Rhizobium sp. SSA_523: one gene and its partner. The protein of the gene in region 2 interacts with the protein of the main gene of each other region in a pairwise test. Links are inferred from orthologs where the notes say so. Each region holds a gene or a part of one and is shown on either strand. Other genes may lie near its edges. The genes, in order: grxD and QTJ18_RS19790.

Region 1 (9,174 bases), 1.3 Mb from region 2 along the record:
AGCGCTCGACATCATGGAAGAGCTGGACGGCAAGGTGGATATCGTCGTCTCGGACGTCGTGATGCCGGAAATGGACGGGCCGAGCCTGCTCAGGGAATTGCGCAAGACCTATCCGGACCTGAAGTTCATCTTCGTCTCCGGCTATGCGGAAGACGCCTTTGCCCGCAATCTGCCGGCCGATGCCAAGTTCGGCTTCCTTCCCAAGCCCTTCTCGCTGAAGCAGCTGGCGGTGGCCGTGCGCGAAATGCTCGACCGCAAGGATTGACGCAAGTCCCTTCGTGCTTGCGGATACGGCATGCCGGTGATCCTCGCGGGGACCGAACAGCCGCGATGGGCCTCATAAAGCTGTGGATGGCGAGACGGCGCCAATCGGCGAATCAGGCCGCGCCGCACATGTGCGGCAGCGCCGGGACGAAAGCGGAACATCGTTCGAAATCGACTTCGATATCAAACGCTTAGCAATGGCTTGCCAAACCAGAACAAAAAGAGTACAAAAAGCACATCCAATGTTTGTTGCCCGACGGGCTGCAATAACCTAAAGGTGGAACGGATGGCACAGAATTCATTGCGGCTCGTAGAGGACAAGACGGTGGATAAAAGCAAGGCGCTGGAGGCGGCCCTTTCGCAGATTGAACGCTCTTTCGGCAAGGGCTCGATCATGAAGCTCGGCGCGAATGAAAGCGTGGTTGAAATCGAAACCGTGTCCACAGGCTCCCTTAGCCTCGACATCGCGCTCGGCATTGGCGGCCTGCCCAAGGGACGTATCGTCGAAATCTACGGTCCCGAAAGCTCGGGTAAGACAACCCTGGCGCTGCAGACGATTGCGGAAGCCCAGAAGAAGGGCGGGATCTGCGCCTTCGTCGATGCCGAACATGCGCTGGACCCGGTCTATGCCCGCAAGCTCGGCGTCGATCTGCAGAACCTCCTGATTTCGCAGCCGGATACCGGCGAGCAGGCGCTGGAGATCACGGATACGCTGGTGCGGTCCGGCGCGGTCGACGTTCTGGTGGTCGATTCGGTTGCGGCTCTGACGCCGCGCGCCGAAATCGAGGGCGAAATGGGCGACAGCCTTCCCGGCCTGCAGGCGCGTCTGATGAGCCAGGCCTTGCGCAAGCTGACCGCTTCGATCTCCCGCTCCAATTGCATGGTGATCTTCATCAACCAGATCCGCATGAAGATCGGCGTCATGTTCGGTTCGCCCGAAACGACGACCGGCGGCAATGCGCTGAAATTCTATGCCTCGGTTCGTCTCGACATTCGCCGCATCGGTTCGGTGAAGGAGCGCGAGGAGGTTGTCGGCAACCAGACCCGCGTCAAGGTCGTCAAGAACAAGATGGCACCGCCCTTCAAGCAGGTGGAATTCGACATCATGTATGGCGAAGGCGTGTCCAAGACCGGCGAACTGATCGATCTCGGCGTCAAGGCCGGTATCGTGGAGAAGTCGGGCGCCTGGTTCAGCTATAACAGCCAGCGTCTCGGCCAGGGTCGCGAGAATGCCAAGACCTTCCTGCGCGACAATCCGGAGATGGCGCGCGAGATCGAGACGGCCTTGCGCCAGAATGCCGGACTGATTGCCGACCGCTTCCTGCAGAATGGCGGTCCGGATCCCAATGACGCCGACGGCGATGGTGACGGCGAAGCCTGATCCTGTCGAAAAATTCGAATAGAGCTGTGGCCGGCCGCGTATCATTTGAGGATGCGCGGCCGGTTTTTCGTTCTGCTGGACAGGGTGGGGCTCAAAGGCTAAAAGCCAGTGGTTTTAAAAGAGAGACCGCCGCAGGCGGGGGTATAAGGGCTGTTGCATGAGTGGCGTGAATGAAATCCGGTCGACCTTCCTCGACTACTTCCGGAAGAACGGTCACGAGATTGTCTCGTCGAGCCCGCTCGTGCCGCGCAACGATCCGACCCTGATGTTCACCAATGCCGGCATGGTGCAGTTCAAGAATGTCTTCACCGGCCTTGAGACGCGACCCTACAGCACGGCCTCCACGTCGCAGAAGGTGGTGCGTGCCGGCGGCAAGCATAACGACCTGGACAATGTCGGCTATACGGCGCGCCATCTGACCTTCTTCGAAATGCTCGGCAACTTCTCCTTCGGGGATTACTTCAAGGAAAGGGCGATCGAACTCGCCTGGAACCTGGTGACCAGGGATTTCGATCTGCCGAAAGAGCGCCTCCTGGTCACGGTCTATGCCGATGACGAAGATGCCGCCACGCTGTGGAAGAAGATTGCCGGCCTCTCCGACGACAAGATCATCCGCATCGGCACCTCGGATAATTTCTGGCAGATGGGCGATACCGGTCCCTGCGGACCGTGCTCGGAAATCTTCATCGATCAGGGCGAGAATGTCTGGGGCGGCCCGCCCGGTTCGGCGGAAGAGGATGGCGATCGCTTCCTCGAATTCTGGAACCTCGTCTTCATGCAGTTCGATCAGACGGCGCCGGGCGAGCGGACACCCTTGCCGCGTCCGTCGATCGATACCGGCATGGGTCTGGAGCGCATGGCCTGCATCCTGCAGGGGGTCCAGAGCGTCTTCGACACCGATCTTTTCCGCTCGCTCATCTCCGCGACCGAAGACGTCCTGCGCTGCAAGGCCGAGGGAGACCAGGCGGCAAGCTTCCGGGTGATTGCCGATCACTTGCGCTCGTCCGCCTTCCTGATCGCCGATGGCGTGCTGCCCTCCAATGAAGGGCGCGGCTATGTCCTGCGCCGGATCATGCGCCGGGCCATGCGCCACATGCAGCTGCTCGGCGCCCGCGAACCGCTGATGTATCGGCTCCTGCCGGTCCTGATCAGCGAGATGGGCCGCGCCTATCCTGAACTTGGTCGGGCCGAGGCGCTGATTTCCGAGACGCTGAAGCTGGAAGAGACAAAATTCCGTGCCACGCTTGCGCGCGGCCTGTCGCTCCTTTCCGATGCGACGGAGACGCTCACCAAGGGCCAGTCGCTGGATGGAGAGACGGCCTTCAAACTCTATGACACCTACGGCTTCCCGCTCGACCTGACCCAGGACGCGCTGCGGGCCCGCGGGATCGGCGTCGATCTGACCGGCTTCAACGATGCCATGCAGCGGCAGAAGGCCGAGGCCCGCGCCAACTGGGCCGGATCCGGCGAAAAGGCCACGGAAAATGTCTGGTTCGAGCTGAAAGAGAAATTCGGCGCGTCGGAATTCCTCGGCTATGACACGGAGAGCGCCGAAGGCGTGGTTCAGGCTATCGTCCGCGATGGTGGCGTCGTCGAGGGCGCCAAGGCCGGTGATGTCGTGCAGGTCGTGGTCAACCAGACACCCTTCTACGGCGAATCGGGTGGCCAGATGGGCGATACCGGTGAGATCACCACCGATAGGGCAAGGCTGACGGTCACCGACACCCAGAAGAAGGGCGAGGGCCTGTTCGTCCACTCGGCCGTGGTGGCCGAGGGCGAGGTGAAGTCCGGCGAGGCCGTGGTGCTGTCGGTCGATCATCATCGCCGCTCCAAGCTGCGCGCCAATCATTCCGCCACCCATCTCCTGCATGAGGCGTTGCGCGAGGTTCTTGGCACGCATGTGGCGCAGAAGGGCTCGCTTGTGGCGCCGGAGCGCCTGCGGTTCGATATTTCGCATCCCAAGCCGATGAGTGCCGAGGAGTTGCAGCGGGTCGAGGACATGGCCAATGCCATCATCCTGCAAAACGCCCCGGTCACCACCCGGCTGATGAGCGTGGATGATGCGATTGCCGAGGGCGCCATGGCGCTCTTCGGAGAAAAGTATGGCGATGAGGTCCGCGTCGTCTCGATGGGGACGGGGCTGGAAGGCGCCAAGGCGGGCAAGGCCTATTCGGTTGAATTGTGCGGCGGCACGCATGTGGCCGCGACGGGGCAGATCGGCCTGGTGCGGGTGCTTGGCGAAAGCGCCGTGGGCTCCGGCGTGCGCCGCATCGAGGCGGTCACCGGGGAGGGCGCGCGCGCCTATCTCGCCGAACAGGATGAGCGGGTCAAGGCGCTGGCCTCCGTGCTGAAGGTTCAGCCGGGTGAGCTTCTGCCGCGCGTCGAGGCCCTGATGGATGAGCGCCGCAAGCTCGAGCGCGAGCTGACCGAGGCGCGTCGCAAGCTGGCCATGGGCGGCGCCCAGGGCGGTAGTGCGGCCGAGGTGCGCGATGTGGCTGGCGTCAAATATCTCGGCAAGGTCGTGACCGGCGTCGAAGCCAAGGATCTGAAGGGGCTGGTGGACGAGGCCAAGACCGGGCTCGGCTCCGGCGTCGTGCTGCTGATCGCCGTGGGTGCCGATTCCAAGGCGAGCGCCGTCGTCGGCGTCACTGCGGACCTGACCGACCGGCTGAGCGCCGTCGATCTCGTGCGGGCGGCCTCTGTCGCGCTCGGCGGCAAGGGCGGCGGCGGACGCGCCGATATGGCGCAGGCCGGGGGGCCGGACGGCACCAAGGCCGATGACGCCATCGAAGCGGTCGCAGCGGCGATTGCCGGTTGAGCCATCGAAACGGGCTGGCGCGGACAGGGTGTCCTGGCGCGCATGAATGACAGGAGAAGGCTGTGACGCTGGCGGTCGCAAAACAGGAGATGGCGGAGCGGCTGTTGGAAAGCCTGCCGGAAAACCGGCCAGACCCTCTGCCGGAAAGCCCGCCCGTGAGCCTGTCGGGCGACGCATCAGGCGCTCTCAGGAGCGATCTGGTGGGCGATCTGGTGGGCGATCTGGGAGGCGATCTGGCGGGGGACCTGCCGGAGGATGACGGTTTCCTGCACGGCCTTTTTCGTCATGCGCCACAAACCACCGCCTTCAACAAGCTGCGCAAGCGGCTCCTGCGGCAGGTCCGCCAGGCCATAGATGATTTCGCCATGCTGAAGGATCAGCGCCGCTGGCTGATCGGCCTGTCCGGCGGCAAGGATTCCTATTCGCTGCTGGCGCTCTTGATGGATCTGCAGTGGCGCGGCCTGTTGCCGGTGGAGCTCGTCGCCTGCAATCTGGATCAGGGACAGCCCAATTTCCCTAAACATATCCTGCCGGATTACCTGTCCGGCCTCGGCATTGCCCATCGCATCGAATATCGCGACACCTATTCCGTGGTGAAGGCAAAAGTGCCGGAAGGCGCCACCTATTGCTCGCTCTGTTCCCGGCTCCGGCGCGGCAATCTCTATCGCGTCGCCCGCGAGGAAGGATGCGAAGCGCTGGTCCTTGGCCATCACCGGGACGACATTCTCGAAACCTTCTTCATGAACCTCTTCCACGGCGGCCGACTGGCCGGCATGCCGGCGAAACTGCTGAATGACGAGGGGGATCTTCTGGTTCTTCGGCCGCTCGCCTATTGCGCCGAGGAGGATCTCGCAAAATTTGCCGCAGCCATGCAATTTCCCATCATTCCCTGCGACCTGTGCGGGTCACAGGACGGCTTGCAGCGCAATGCCATGAAGCAGATGCTGACGGCGATGGAAATGCAGATGCCCGGCCGCAAGGACCGCATGCTGCGGGCCTTGTCGCATGTCAATCCGTCGCATCTCCTCGATCCCAATCTCTTCGATTTCGCCTCCCTCACCCCCTCCCAGACCAGTTGAGGTTTCCCATGTCCATTGATGTGATCGCCTTGGCGGACGTGCTGCGTCATGCCGCCAAAGCGGAAATTCTGCCGCGCTTTCGCCGCCTGAACCATGAGGATGTCCGTGCCAAGAGCGAGGCCACCGATCTGGTGACCGAGGCCGATATTCATGCGGAGCGCGTGATCAGGGCAGGGGTCGAGGCTCTTGCGCCGGAGGCTCTGTTCATTGGCGAGGAATCGGTGGCAGCCGATCCGCAGCTCCTGTCGAAGCTTGCCGACGCCGAATTGGCCGTGGTCGTCGATCCGGTCGACGGAACCTTCAACTTCGCGTCAGGCATTCCCGCCTTCGGCGTCATGGCCTCGATCGTCTATCGTCAGGAAACCATTGCGGGCATCATCTATGATCCGATGGGCGATGATTGGGTCATGGCTGAAAAGGGCGGCGGGGCATTCCTGCGGCGGCCGGATGGCGATGCGTTGAAACTGTCCGTCGCCGCCGCGAAACCCGTTCCCGCGATGATCGGCATGGCCTCGGCCGGCTATTTCTTCGGTGAGGAGCGCGAGAAGATCCTGGCCAATCTCGCCAAGGTGCGCATGTTCGCTTCCTATCGCTGCTCGGCGCAGGAATATCGCACCTTTGCCGGCGGGCATGTGGATTTCGTGCTCTACAACAAGCTGATGCCCTGGGACCACCTGGCCGGGACGCTCATCGCGCAGGAGGCAGGCGGTTATGTGCGCCATTTCGACGCGAGCCCCTATCGACCGACGGATCTGGATGGCGGCCTGCTGGTGGCCACCGATGCCGATAGCTGGCACAGCCTGCGCGACGCTCTGATCGGCTGATCGGCTGATCGGCCGATCGTTTTCCTCGCGCAGAGCCGGCGGGTCGTGTCGAACCGCCGGTCCTTGTCTGGTTCCGCTGCCCCGCGCCTTCGTTGTCCCGTTCAGACCCGTGGATTTTGCGGCTGGAACAGCTTGCCGCGCTCTGCGAGCAGCACGAAGAACAGGCCGATGAAGGAGACCGCGCAGAAGCCCGCCACCATTGGCAATGCGGTTCCATTGAAAGCCTGGCCGATCAGGGCGCCGATCGCCGCCCCGCCGACCGTGCTCATGAAGCCCAGAACTGCCGACGCCGTGCCGGCGACATGGCCAAGCGGCTCCATGGCGAGCGAGTTGAAATTGGCGCCGATCCAGCCGAACATGAACATTGCAAGGCCGAAGAAGCTCAGGAAGAGCAGGAAGGGCATAGGCTGCCAGGCGAAAACCTGAACGGCCAGCCAGGTGACCGTGATGGCGATGAAGGACAGAAGCGAGGCATGCGACAGGCGCCGCATGCCAAAGCGTCCGACAAGCCTCGCATTCAGGAAGGAGGACAGCGACATGAAAGCGGCCACAGCGGCAAAGGCCAGCGGGAACCAGGCGCCCAGCCCATAAATGCCGACATAGATCTGCTGCGCCGAATTGATGAAGCCGAACAGGGCGCCGAAGATGAAGGTGGCAGAAATGGTGTAACAGAGCGCGATGCGGTTGGTGAGGACGATGCGAAAGCCGCCGATGACCGAGCGCAGGGTCAAGGGCCGCATGTCTTCCGGCGCCATGGTTTCCGGCAGGCGCATGGTCATCCACACCAGAATGGCGACCGCCATGACCGCAATGAACAGGAAGATCAGGTGCCAGTCGCCGCCCAGCATGATCAACTGGCCCGTGCCCGGCGCAATGATCGGAACGATCATGAAGACCATCATGATCAGCGACATGACTTCCGCCATGGCCCGCCCGCCATAGACGTCGCGGACGATGGAAACGGTGATCACGCGGGTGGAGGCAGCGCCGGCGCCCTGGATGAAGCGCAGAAGCAGCAGGCCGGAAAAGGACGGCACGGCCACGATGGCCAGAGCGCAGATGATATACAGCGTCAGGCCGAAGATCATCGGCTTGCGCCGCCCAAAGCGGTCGGAAATCGGGCCGTAGATGAGTTGGGCAAAGCCGAAGCCGAAGAGATAGGATGACACGATGAATTGGCGATCATTGACATCGCTAACATCGAGCGCGGCGCCGATCTCCTGCAGAGCCGGCAGCATGATGTCGATGGCAAGCGCGTTGAGCGCCATCAACATGGCCATCATGCCGATAAATTCCGCCTTGCCCATGCCTTGAAGGCGGGAAGGCGCCACATTGGTTACGGTCGTCACAAGATCTATCCTGAAAATGGAAAGGCGCCGCGGGGATGGCGGCGCCTCTTTCTGAAATGAAAGCGCTGGATGTACCAGCAGAAGGGCCTTCAGGCAGCGCCGCGAACGGCGATACCCTGTTCCTGGAAATGATTCTGCAATTCGCCGGACTGGAACATCTCACGCACGATATCGCAGCCGCCGAGGAATTCGCCCTTGACGTAGAGCTGGGGGATTGTGGGCCAGTTCGAATAGTCCTTGATGCCCTGGCGGATGTCTTGGTCCGCCAGAACATTGACGCCCTTGTAATCGACGCCGAGATAATCGAGGATCTGGACCACCTGGCCCGAGAAACCACACTGCGGGAATTGCGGGGTGCCCTTCATGAAGAGCACGACATCGCTGCCCTTCACCTGGCTATCGATCATATCGTGAACTGCGCTCATGGCTCTTGTCCTTTCCTGCCCGGGTTCAAGGTCCAGGCGTTCCGAGCTGAATATCCAAATCTTGCCGATCGAAACCCGGGACGTGGCCCTCTCCTATGGCCTTGCGTCACCAGCCGGGCAAACGCGCGGCGAGCCGGCCATGCGAAAACTCGCCTGTCGCGGCGAGGCGGGTCACGTGAGCTTCTATCAGCGAACTTCCGCTACTAGATAACACCTGCCGGTGCAATTTCCAGCCACCTTTACTGTCTTCATGGATCAATTCTGGTGATGGACGACCGGAGGTATGGCCGATCGCATCAAGCCAACCCACGCAGGGCCGACCCACGCGGGGCTGACCCACGCAGGCCGAGCCAAGCAGGGTCAAGCCAAGTTGGGCCGAGCCAAGCGGGGCCGAGCCGAAGACGGCCCCGCTGAGCAGGTTACTCCGGTGCGGAGGTCTGCAGGGCGAGGGCATGCAGCACGCCGCCCATATTGCCCTTCAGCGCCTCATAGACCATCTGATGCTGCTGCACGCGGGTCTTGCCGCGAAAGGCTTCCGCGACAACCTCAGCCGCATAATGGTCGCCATCGCCGGCCAGATCGCGAATCGTGACTTTGGCACCCGGTATCCCCGCCTTGATCATGTCTTCGATATCACCGGGGCGCATGGGCATGGGGTCATTCCTTCTATTACAGTCACAATGCAGATACGCGAAGAGTGCCAAATCTTCGCGATTTGTCAAAGATGTTGCGTGCCCGTCAGGCCATGAAGCGGGGGAACCAGCTTTCATGCGCATTGACGAGATCCACAACGGCGACATCGACCAGATCATCGATGACGAGACGTTCGCCTTCCACGCTACCCAGGGTGCGGAAGGGCACGCCGGCCGATTCGGCGCTGGCGCGAACGAAATGCGCCAGATCGGCCGGTACGGCGATGACGTAGCGCGCCTGGTCTTCCCCGAAGAGCAGGGCATGCGGCAGGCCGCGACAATCCTCCAGCGAAATCCTGGCGCCCTTCAGGGAGGCCATGCACATTTCCGCCAATGCGATGG
Region 2 (9,208 bases):
TACCGGGCAATGCTGAACACAGTCCTAGAGATCCTGTCGGAATACTGGCTGACTCTCGTCTCCATTGTCGGGCTGATTGCCGCCTCGGCCTTCTTTTCCGGTTCTGAGACGGCGCTGACCGCGGCTTCGCGGGCCCGCATGCATACGCTGGAGAGCAATGGCGATGAAAGGGCGGCCCTTGTCGGACATCTGATCGAGAGACGGGACCGTTTGATCGGCGCCCTGCTGATCGGCAACAATCTCGTCAATATCCTCGCCTCCTCTTTGACGACGAGCCTGTTTCTCGGCCTCTTCGGACAGACCGGCGTCGCCATAGCGACGCTGGTGATGACGGTGCTCCTGGTGGTGTTCTCCGAGGTTCTGCCGAAGAGCTGGGCCATTTCCTCGCCGGACCGTTTCGCCATGTTCGTCGCACCGGCGGTGCGCATCTTCGTCGGTCTGGCCGGCCCCCTGTCGAGCGGCGTCAACGCCATCGTGCGCTTCATCCTGTCGCTGTTCGGCGTCAACCTGTCGCGCGAGACCTCCATGCTGACGGCGCATGAGGAGTTGCGCGGCGCGCTCGATCTGCTCCACCGGGAAGGCTCCTTCGTCAAGGCCGATCGTGACCGTCTCGGCGGCCTCCTCGATCTTGAAGAGCTGGAAGTGTCGGATGTCATGAAGCACCGCACCGTCATGCGGGCGATCAATGCCGAGGATCCGCCGGAGCTCATCGTGCGCACCGTGCTGGAGAGCCCCTTTACCCGAATGCCACTGTGGCGCACGACCACCGAGAACATTATCGGCATCGTGCATGCCAAGGATCTGCTGCGGGCGCTGGCGGAGCCGAACATGGAGCCGCGCGATCTGGATATCGTCAAGATTGCCCAGAAACCCTGGTTCGTTCCCGATACGACCAGCCTCAAGGATCAGCTCAACGCTTTCCTGCGGCGCAAGATGCATTTTGCCGTGGTCGTCGATGAATATGGCGAGGTGCAGGGCATTGTGACGCTCGAGGACATTCTGGAAGAGATCGTCGGTGACATTGCCGACGAACATGATCTCGAGATTCAGGGCGTGCGTCAGGAAGCCGATGGCTCGATCGTGGTGGAGGGCTCGGTCCCGATCCGCGATCTCAACCGTGCGCTTGACTGGAGCCTGCCGGACGAGGAGGCGACGACAATTGCCGGGCTCGTCATTCACGAATCCAAGCTCATTCCGCAGGAGCGCCAGAGCTTCACCTTCCACGGCAAGCGCTTCACGGTGATGAAGCGGGAGAAAAACCGAATCACACGGCTGCGGATCAGGCCGGCAGAGGACCTGCCCCTGCAGAACTGACCCATGGCCTTCTGCCGAGCGCCTACCAGCGCGTGGCTTCACCGGGCGCTGCGGCTTCGATGGCGAGCGCATGCAGCCCGGCATCCAGTTCCTGCTTCAACAGGTCATTGACCAGGCGGTGACGCTGCAGGCGGGTCATGCCGGCAAAACGCTGGGAAACGACGCGCACCCGCATATGCGTCTCGCCGGTGCCGGTCATGTCCGGCTGATGGCCGGCATGCTGGTGGCTTTCGTCGAGAACAGCCAGTCTCTGCGGTTCGAGCGCTTGCGCAAGGACATGTTCGATCCGCGAGCGAACCGAGGCTGGTTCCCCGGCAGGCGCTTGATCGGACGGGCGAGTGATGGACATGAGCGGCTCCGCAATGCCGGAAAAGGGGGTCCCAGAAAGCAGCAAGAAACCGGTTTGTCAATTCTTGTCCTGCTGTCTGGCGCACCCCATAATGTAGCCAAATGAAACTGGATTCCAAATATTTCGATCGCATCCGGACCCGCCGGAAACGGGAGCAGGAAAGCGTGGCCGCGGCCCCGACCTGCCAATGGGACGGGTGCGACAAGCCGGGCGTTCACCGCGCGCCGGTCGGCCGCAATGCCGAGGGGCAGTTCTTTCTGTTCTGTTTCGAACATGTGAAAGACTACAACAAAGGCTACAACTATTTTTCCGGCCTCTCCGATACCGAGATCGCCCGCTACCAGAAGGAAGCGATCACCGGTCATCGACCGACATGGACAGTGGGCGTCAACAAATCCGCCAAGGACGCGCCCATTCATGCCACGATGCGCTCCGGCTCCGCCGCCAGCTACCAGCGCGTCAAGGACCCGTTCGGCTTCGTGCGCGATGGGCAGGCGGGCGCGCGCCCGACGCAGCCCGTCCGCAAGCTGAAGACGCTCGAAGCCAAGGCTTTTGACACAATGGGCTTGACGGCGGGCGCAACAGCGACAGAAATCAAGAGCCGCTACAAGGAACTGGTCAAGAAACACCATCCGGACGCGAATGGCGGCGATCGCGGGTCGGAGGAACGTTTTCGGGCTGTCATACAGGCCTACCAATTGTTAAAGCAGTCCGGTTTCTGCTAAGCCGTTCTGGTGCAAGGCAACATGGCAGCGAATGATGCGGCTGAACCGCCTGGGCGGTTCGGCGTGGAGTGGTGATGAGCAAAATCGATCTTGATATTTCCAATCTCCCCGATACGACGGTGTCGGTGCGGGACGTCTTCGGCCTCGACACCGATCTGAGGGTCCCGGCCTACAGCAATAGCGATCCCTACGTCCCTGATCTCGATCCGGACTATCTGTTCGATCGCGACACGACGCTGGCCATTCTCGCTGGCTTCGCGCACAATCGTCGCGTGATGGTCTCGGGCTTTCACGGCACGGGCAAATCCACCCATATCGAACAGGTCGCGGCGCGCCTCAACTGGCCCTGCGTGCGCGTCAACCTGGACAGCCATGTCAGCCGTATCGACCTCGTCGGCAAGGATGCGATCGTCCTGAAGGACGGCAAGCAGATCACCGAATTCAAGGACGGGATCCTGCCCTGGGCCTACCAGCACAATGTGGCGCTCGTCTTCGACGAATATGATGCCGGACGCCCGGACGTCATGTTCGTCATCCAGCGCGTGCTGGAAAGCTCGGGCCGCCTGACCCTTCTCGATCAGAGCCGGGTCATCCGCCCGCATCCGGCCTTCCGCCTGTTTGCCACCGCCAACACGGTCGGCCTCGGCGATACGACCGGTCTCTACCACGGCACGCAGCAGATCAACCAGGCGCAGATGGACCGCTGGTCGATCGTGACGACGCTGAACTATCTGCCGCATGAAAAGGAAGTCGATATCGTGGCGGCCAAGGTGAAGAGCTTTGGCGCGACGACCGAAGGTCGCGAAACCGTATCGAAAATGGTGCGCGTTGCGGACATGACCCGCTCGGCCTTCATCAATGGCGATCTGTCGACGGTGATGAGCCCGCGTACGGTGATCACCTGGGCGGAAAATGCGGAGATCTTCGGCGATGTCGCCTTTGCCTTCCGCATCACCTTCCTCAACAAATGCGATGAGCTGGAACGCACGCTGGTTGCCGAACAGTATCAGCGGGCATTCGGCGTGGAACTGAAGGAAAGCGCTGCGAACATCGTTCTTGGAGCGTAGTTTGGCTGAAGGCAGCAGAAACCGGCAGACAAGGTAAGCATATGGCAGGCCGTGGCGACAATTCGAAGGCAAAATCCGGCGGGCCGGTGGACACGGAGCCGTTGCGCCGGGCCATCACCGGCTGTGTCCGGTCGATAGCCGGTAGCCACGAGGTCGAGGTCTCCTTCGCCAATGAGCGACCCGGCATGGCGGGCGAGCGCATTCGCCTGCCGGAAATCTCCAAGCGTCCGACGGCGCAGGAGCTATCGGTGACACGCGGGCTGGGCGATTCCATGGCGCTTCGGCTTGCCTGCCACGATACCAATGTGCATGCGTCCATGTCGCCGCAGGGTGCCGATGCGCGCACCGTCTTCGACGCCGTCGAGCAGGCCCGGGTGGAATCGCTCGGCTCGCTGCGCATGGCAGGCGTTGCCGCCAATATCAACAGCATGAATGCCGAGAAATATGCCAAGGCGAACTTCACCGGCGTCGATCGCCAGGAAGATGCGCCGATCGGCGAGGCCATGGCCATGCTGGTGCGCGAAAAGCTGACGGGCGCCAAGCCACCTGCCAGCGCCGGCAAGGTGCTCGAGCTCTGGCGGCCCTTCTTCGAAGAGAAGGTCGGCGGAGATCTGGACGGTCTGAGGACCGTTATCGAGGACCAGCAGGCCTTCGGCAAGCTCGTTCGCCACATGCTGTCATCCATGCAGATGGCCGAGGATTACGGCGACGACGAGAACCAGCCGGAGGAAATGGAGAACGAGAACGACGAGGAGCAGCCGCGCAGCAACGAGACCGAGAATGACGAGGTCGAGGAAGATGCAGGCTCCGACGCCGCTCCCGCCGAAGAGAGCCAGGCCGCCGAGGAACAGCTCGACGAAGGCGAAATGGACGGCGCCGAAATCTCCGACGACGACATGTCCGACGACGATGACGATCAGTCGGAAACGCCAGGCGAAACCCGCCGGCCCAACATGCCTTTCGACGATTTCAACGAGAAGGTGGATTACCACATCTTCACCGAAGCCTTCGACGAGGAGGTGACGGCCGAGGAATTGTGCGATGAGGCGGAACTCGACCGCCTGCGCGCCTTTCTCGACAAGCAGCTTTCCCATCTCCAGGGCGCCGTCGGCCGGCTTGCGAACCGCCTCCAGCGCCGGCTCATGGCACAGCAGAACCGGTCCTGGGAGTTCGATCTGGAAGAGGGCTATCTCGATCCGGCGCGCCTCGTGCGGCTCGTGATCGATCCCATGCAGCCGCTTTCCTTCAAGCGGGAGCGTGACACGCAATTTCGCGATACGGTGGTCTCGCTGGTCATCGACAATTCGGGATCCATGCGCGGCCGGCCGATTACGGTTGCTGCCACCTGCGCCGATATTCTGGCCCGCACGCTGGAACGGTGCGGTGTGAAAGTGGAAATCCTCGGCTTCACCACCAAGGCCTGGAAGGGCGGCCAGAGCCGCGAGCAATGGCTGGCCAATGGCAAGCCGCCGACTCCCGGTCGCCTGAACGATCTGCGTCACATCGTCTACAAGGCCGCGGATGCGCCCTGGCGCCGCTCGCGGCGCAATCTCGGCCTGATGATGCGCGAAGGCCTGCTCAAGGAGAATATCGACGGCGAAGCGCTGATGTGGGCGCATAACCGCCTGATCGGACGTCCGGAGCAGCGCAAGATCCTCATGATGATCTCCGATGGCGCGCCGGTCGATGATTCGACTCTGTCGGTCAATCCCGGCAATTATCTGGAGCGCCACCTGCGCGCCGTCATCGACCAGATCGAAAACCGCTCGCCGGTTGAACTCCTGGCGATCGGCATCGGCCATGACGTGACGCGCTATTATCGCCGTGCCGTCACGATCGTCGATGCCGATGAATTGGCGGGTGCGATGACCGAGCAGCTCGCCTCGCTGTTTGACGAAAGCACCCCCTCGGCACGCGGCAGCCGCTTGCGGCGCGCGGGCTGATCGCGCGCCCCGCAATGGTGCCAACACGCCTCCTCCTGACGGGATTGCTCGCCTTAGCACTGGTCTCTCCCGCGCAAACCGGTCTGGCCGAGGAGCAAAGCGTTCCGGTCACGGCCACGCGCGTCGAGCGCTTCAAGCCGGGTTCGTCGGAGACACGCTTCGGCAGCTTCGAATTCCTGGGCGGGCTGGAATTTTCCTCGAGCGAAGATCTGCTCGGCTCAATTTCAAGCCTTCGTCTTCGGGCTGACGGGGCAAGCTTCGTGGCCGTGCTCGACACGGGCCACTGGCTGACCGGCAGGCTGGACCGCAGCGCCGATGGACGGCTGTCCGGTCTGTACGAGGTCAGGCTTGCGCCCATGCTGGATGGGCGGGGGGAGGAGCCCCGCTCCAAAAGCGACATGGATGCGGAAGGGGTTGCCCTGCGTGACGGGGAGGTGCTGGTAAGCTATGAGCGCACGCACCGCATTGCCATCTATCCCGATCCGGGCTTCCTCTCCGCGCGCCCCGGTCGCAGCCTCGACATCCTGATTCCGCGGCGCGAATTGCGCGCCAATGGTGGCCTGGAGACGATGCTGGTGGCGCCGGCCGACGGCCCGCTGCAGGGAGCCGCCATGACGATCGCGGAAAAAAGCGTGGATGATGAGGGCAATCTGTTCGCCGCCATTCTCGAAGGGCCGATGAAGGGTGGCTTCAAGGTCCGGCGCGAGGCGCCCTGGGATGTGACGGACGGTGCCTTCCTCCCGGATGGCGATCTCTTGCTGCTGGAACGCCGGTTCAGCTTTCTTGGCGGGCTTGGCATGCGCATTCGTCGTATCAGTGGCCTGGACCTGCGCCCCGGTTCGCTTGTCGACGGGACGGTGATACTGGAGGCCGATATGGGGTTTCAGATCGACAATATGGAAGGCATGGACGTGATTGAGGGCGCGGACGGTCATCCGCATGTCATCCTCGTCTCGGATGACAATCACTCGATCCTCCAGCGCAATCTATTGCTGGAATTCCGTCTTTTGCCATAGATCCGACAGAGGCGAAGAATGGTCCGCATTCATATCCTGGGAGCCTCCGGCTCCGGCACGACGACGCTCGGACGCCTGCTCGGCGAACAGCTGCAGATCCTTCATCTCGATACCGATGATTTTTTCTGGGCGCCGACCGATCTTCCCTATACGACGCCGCGACCGGTGACGGATCGGCTTGCGCTGATCGAGGAGGCGATGGCCGGGGCCTCCGCCTGGGTCCTGACCGGCTCGGCCCTCAAATGGGGAATGCCGCTCGAACCGCTTTACGATCTGATCGTCTTTCTGCGACTTGATCCGCTGATACGGATGGAGCGCATCCGGCGCCGGGAGCAGGAACGCTATGGCGCTCGAATTTTGCCCGGCGGCGATATGGCGGAGACGAGCCGCGCCTTCATCGACTGGGCGGCAAGTTATGATCGCGCCGGTCCCGAGCAGCGCAGCCTGGCCGCCCATGAAGCCTGGCTGGCCATGCGCCAGACCCCGGTCCTGCGGCTTGATTCGTCGATGGTCCCGGACGAGCTGGCGGATGCTGTTTGCCGGCATCCGGTCGTCTCAAACAAGAGCGTCAAGTAACGGCGGACGCCCTCAGGCGGCTTTTGCCGGTGGCATGGGCTTGACGACGCTCATCAGCGCGCCATAGGGCAGAAGCATGACCAGCCCGACCAGGAGCTTGACGACGAAATCGCCGATCGCCCAGGAAATCCAGCGGGGTGCCTCGGTGGCGAATACGCCGAGAATGGGCGCCGAACCGATCGCGAACTCGTCATTGGCGCCGAGAAAGCCGAAGACCAGTGCGAAGGACAGCGAAAAGAACAGGATCGTGTCCAGCATGGAGCCGATGAGCGAGCCCGCCAGCGGGGCCCGCCACCAGGTCTGGCGTCGCAACTGGTTGAACACCGAGATGTCCAGAAGCTGGCCCACCAGATAGGCGGTGCCGGAAGCAATGGCGATGCGCGGCATGGAAGTGTGGTAGGAGATGGCGATCCCGACCACGAAGCCGGCAAAGACGACGCGGCGGGCAATGCGCGGACCGAACTGCCTGTTGGTGAGATCGGTGACCAGAAAGGCGGCCGGATAGATGAAGGCGCCCCAGGTCAAAAGATCGCTCAGCTGAATGCCGAAGGCGGAGCCGAGGACGGGAAACTGGACGAGGAAATTGGAAGCGACGACGACGATCGTCATCAGGACAACATAAAGAGCGGTCGCGCGGAGGTACTGCATTTTTTTACCCTGGGTGATGCCACCAGCTGGAGAACGAATTCGGCAACAGAAAAGGCTTGAGCGGATGGCCGCCAAGCCTCATCTGAACCAGTGATACGGCAGAAAGCTGCTTACGCGGCTTCTGCGGTCTTCTTGGCGATCTGGCGGCGCAGCAGACGCGCGCGCATCGACAGTTCGTTTTCGCGAGCCTTCAGCAGGAAAGCATCCAGGCCGCCGCGATGTTCGACAGACCGCAGCGCATGGGCCGAGACGCGCAGACGGAAACGCTGGCCGAGAGCGTCGGAAATCAGCGTGACGTCGCAGAGGTTCGGCAGGAACCGACGCTTGGTCTTGTTGTTGGCGTGAGAGACGTTGTTGCCCGACTGGACGCCCTTGCCGGTCAATTCGCACTTACGGGACATGGGTACACCTTTGTTCTTCTTTGCAATTGAACGGGGATTCGGGCAAAGCCCGCCCAGCCGATCCAACTGGTCCTGTTTGGAAAGTTGCGGTTCTATAGTCAGAAGCGCCGCATCCGTCAAGTCGAACCTGTGACGGGTAGGTGGAAATCGCTGTCGGCCCTGATGGCGGCCGCTATTTTCTTGCCATAGTTGCCGTCCTATAACAATCAGAGATCACCTCTTTGTCAGGACACGACCATGCTCCGCAGGAGCCGCATCTCCGCCTTCTTTGCGCTTGGCCTTCTCTCATCCGCCGCTGTCGGTCTTTCGGCGTCGCCGGCGGTGACGGCGGGCACCCGCCATTTCAGTGAATATGATGTTTCGCTCGGCCTTCTGCCGATCGCCCGGGCGTCCTTCGCCAGCGAGTTCGATGGCCGGTCCTACACGATTTCCGGCGTCTTCCGCTCGTCCGGCCTCGTCAATCTCTTCACCCGCATCTCCGCCGATACGAATGTGAAGGGTACAATCCGGGGGCGTCAGTTGCAGGCGGATGCCTATTCGCTGACCTATACCCAGGGAAAGAAGACGCGTATCTACGATATCGCCTATCGCAACGGCGATGTTGTCTCCTCCACGATCAAGCCCGAGCCGGGTCAGCGCCCGCCCAACTGGGTTCCGGTGTCCGCTGGCGATCTGCAAGCCGTGCTCGACCCGCTGTCCAGCCTCGTCTTCCCCGCGGGAGCCAAGGTCTGCCCGAGCCGGCTACCGATCTATGACGGCGAATCGCGCATGGATCTTGTGCTGACGCCGAAGGGCAAGAAAACCTTCTCGACCGATGGCTTCAAGGGTGAGGCCCTGGTGTGCGAAGTCCGCTATAGGCCGAGATCCGGTTATCGGCAGGGTCGCAGCGATATCGAATTCCTCAAGCAGGCGCGCATGGAAGTGTGGTTTGCCAAGGCGTCCGGGCCTGATGTATATGCTCCCGTCTATGCCAGAGTTCCCACCAAGGTGGGCGACGTCTATGTGACAGCCGTCAAATACGGCGGTTGAACCGGCAGCGAATTCCTGCGGCCAGGGTTGCGCTGACGAGGACGCCTCGACTGCGACAAGGATGGGCAGGCAAGGCTTGCGAGACGACAGGCACCGGAACGGGCGCCGGGATGGGGGTTATGTGAAGATCAGGGGCACGC

Evidence for each region.
Region 1: the proteins of QTJ18_RS19790 (region 2) and grxD interact in binary tests that used the Escherichia coli proteins (3 or more experiments, as listed by UniProt). The link is inferred for Rhizobium sp. SSA_523 from one-to-one orthologs.

Annotation. Positions count from the first base shown.
Region 1 is NZ_CP129382.1:1,097,639-1,106,812, reverse strand. Bases 6,473-9,174 are described here. They hold grxD (Grx4 family monothiol glutaredoxin), read right to left. Parts: upstream 8,141-9,174; coding sequence 7,805-8,140; downstream 6,473-7,804. Other genes in these bases: purL (phosphoribosylformylglycinamidine synthase subunit PurL), read right to left, coding at 8,879-9,174; QTJ18_RS13685 (BolA/IbaG family iron-sulfur metabolism protein), read right to left, coding at 8,560-8,793; QTJ18_RS13695 (multidrug effflux MFS transporter), read right to left, coding at 6,473-7,673. In the rest of the region: cell cycle histidine kinase CckA, read left to right, coding at 1-265; recombinase RecA, read left to right, coding at 551-1,645; alaS (alanine--tRNA ligase), read left to right, coding at 1,803-4,463; tRNA 2-thiocytidine(32) synthetase TtcA, read left to right, coding at 4,526-5,542; QTJ18_RS13700 (inositol monophosphatase family protein), read left to right, coding at 5,551-6,366; more of QTJ18_RS13695, read right to left, coding at 6,468-6,472. UniProt on the Escherichia coli protein: Monothiol glutaredoxin involved in the biogenesis of iron-sulfur clusters.
Region 2 is NZ_CP129382.1:2,388,351-2,397,558, reverse strand. What follows is about bases 1-2,736. They hold QTJ18_RS19790 (BolA family protein), read right to left. Parts: upstream 1,664-2,736; coding sequence 1,337-1,663; downstream 1-1,336. Other genes in these bases: cobS (cobaltochelatase subunit CobS), read left to right, coding at 2,463-2,736; QTJ18_RS19785 (J domain-containing protein), read left to right, coding at 1,765-2,388; QTJ18_RS19795 (HlyC/CorC family transporter), read left to right, coding at 10-1,314; aroB (3-dehydroquinate synthase), read left to right, coding at 1-16. Outside these bases: more of cobS, read left to right, coding at 2,737-3,455; cobaltochelatase subunit CobT, read left to right, coding at 3,497-5,398; QTJ18_RS19770 (esterase-like activity of phytase family protein), read left to right, coding at 5,413-6,414; QTJ18_RS19765 (AAA family ATPase), read left to right, coding at 6,433-6,990; QTJ18_RS19760 (queuosine precursor transporter), read right to left, coding at 7,003-7,638; rpmB (50S ribosomal protein L28), read right to left, coding at 7,749-8,039; QTJ18_RS19750 (DUF3108 domain-containing protein), read left to right, coding at 8,277-9,068; aromatic amino acid exporter YddG, read left to right, coding at 9,190-9,208. UniProt on the Escherichia coli protein: Transcriptional regulator that plays an important role in general stress response. Has many effects on cell morphology, cell growth and cell division. Acts by regulating the transcription of many genes, including dacA (PBP-5), dacC (PBP-6), ampC and mreB.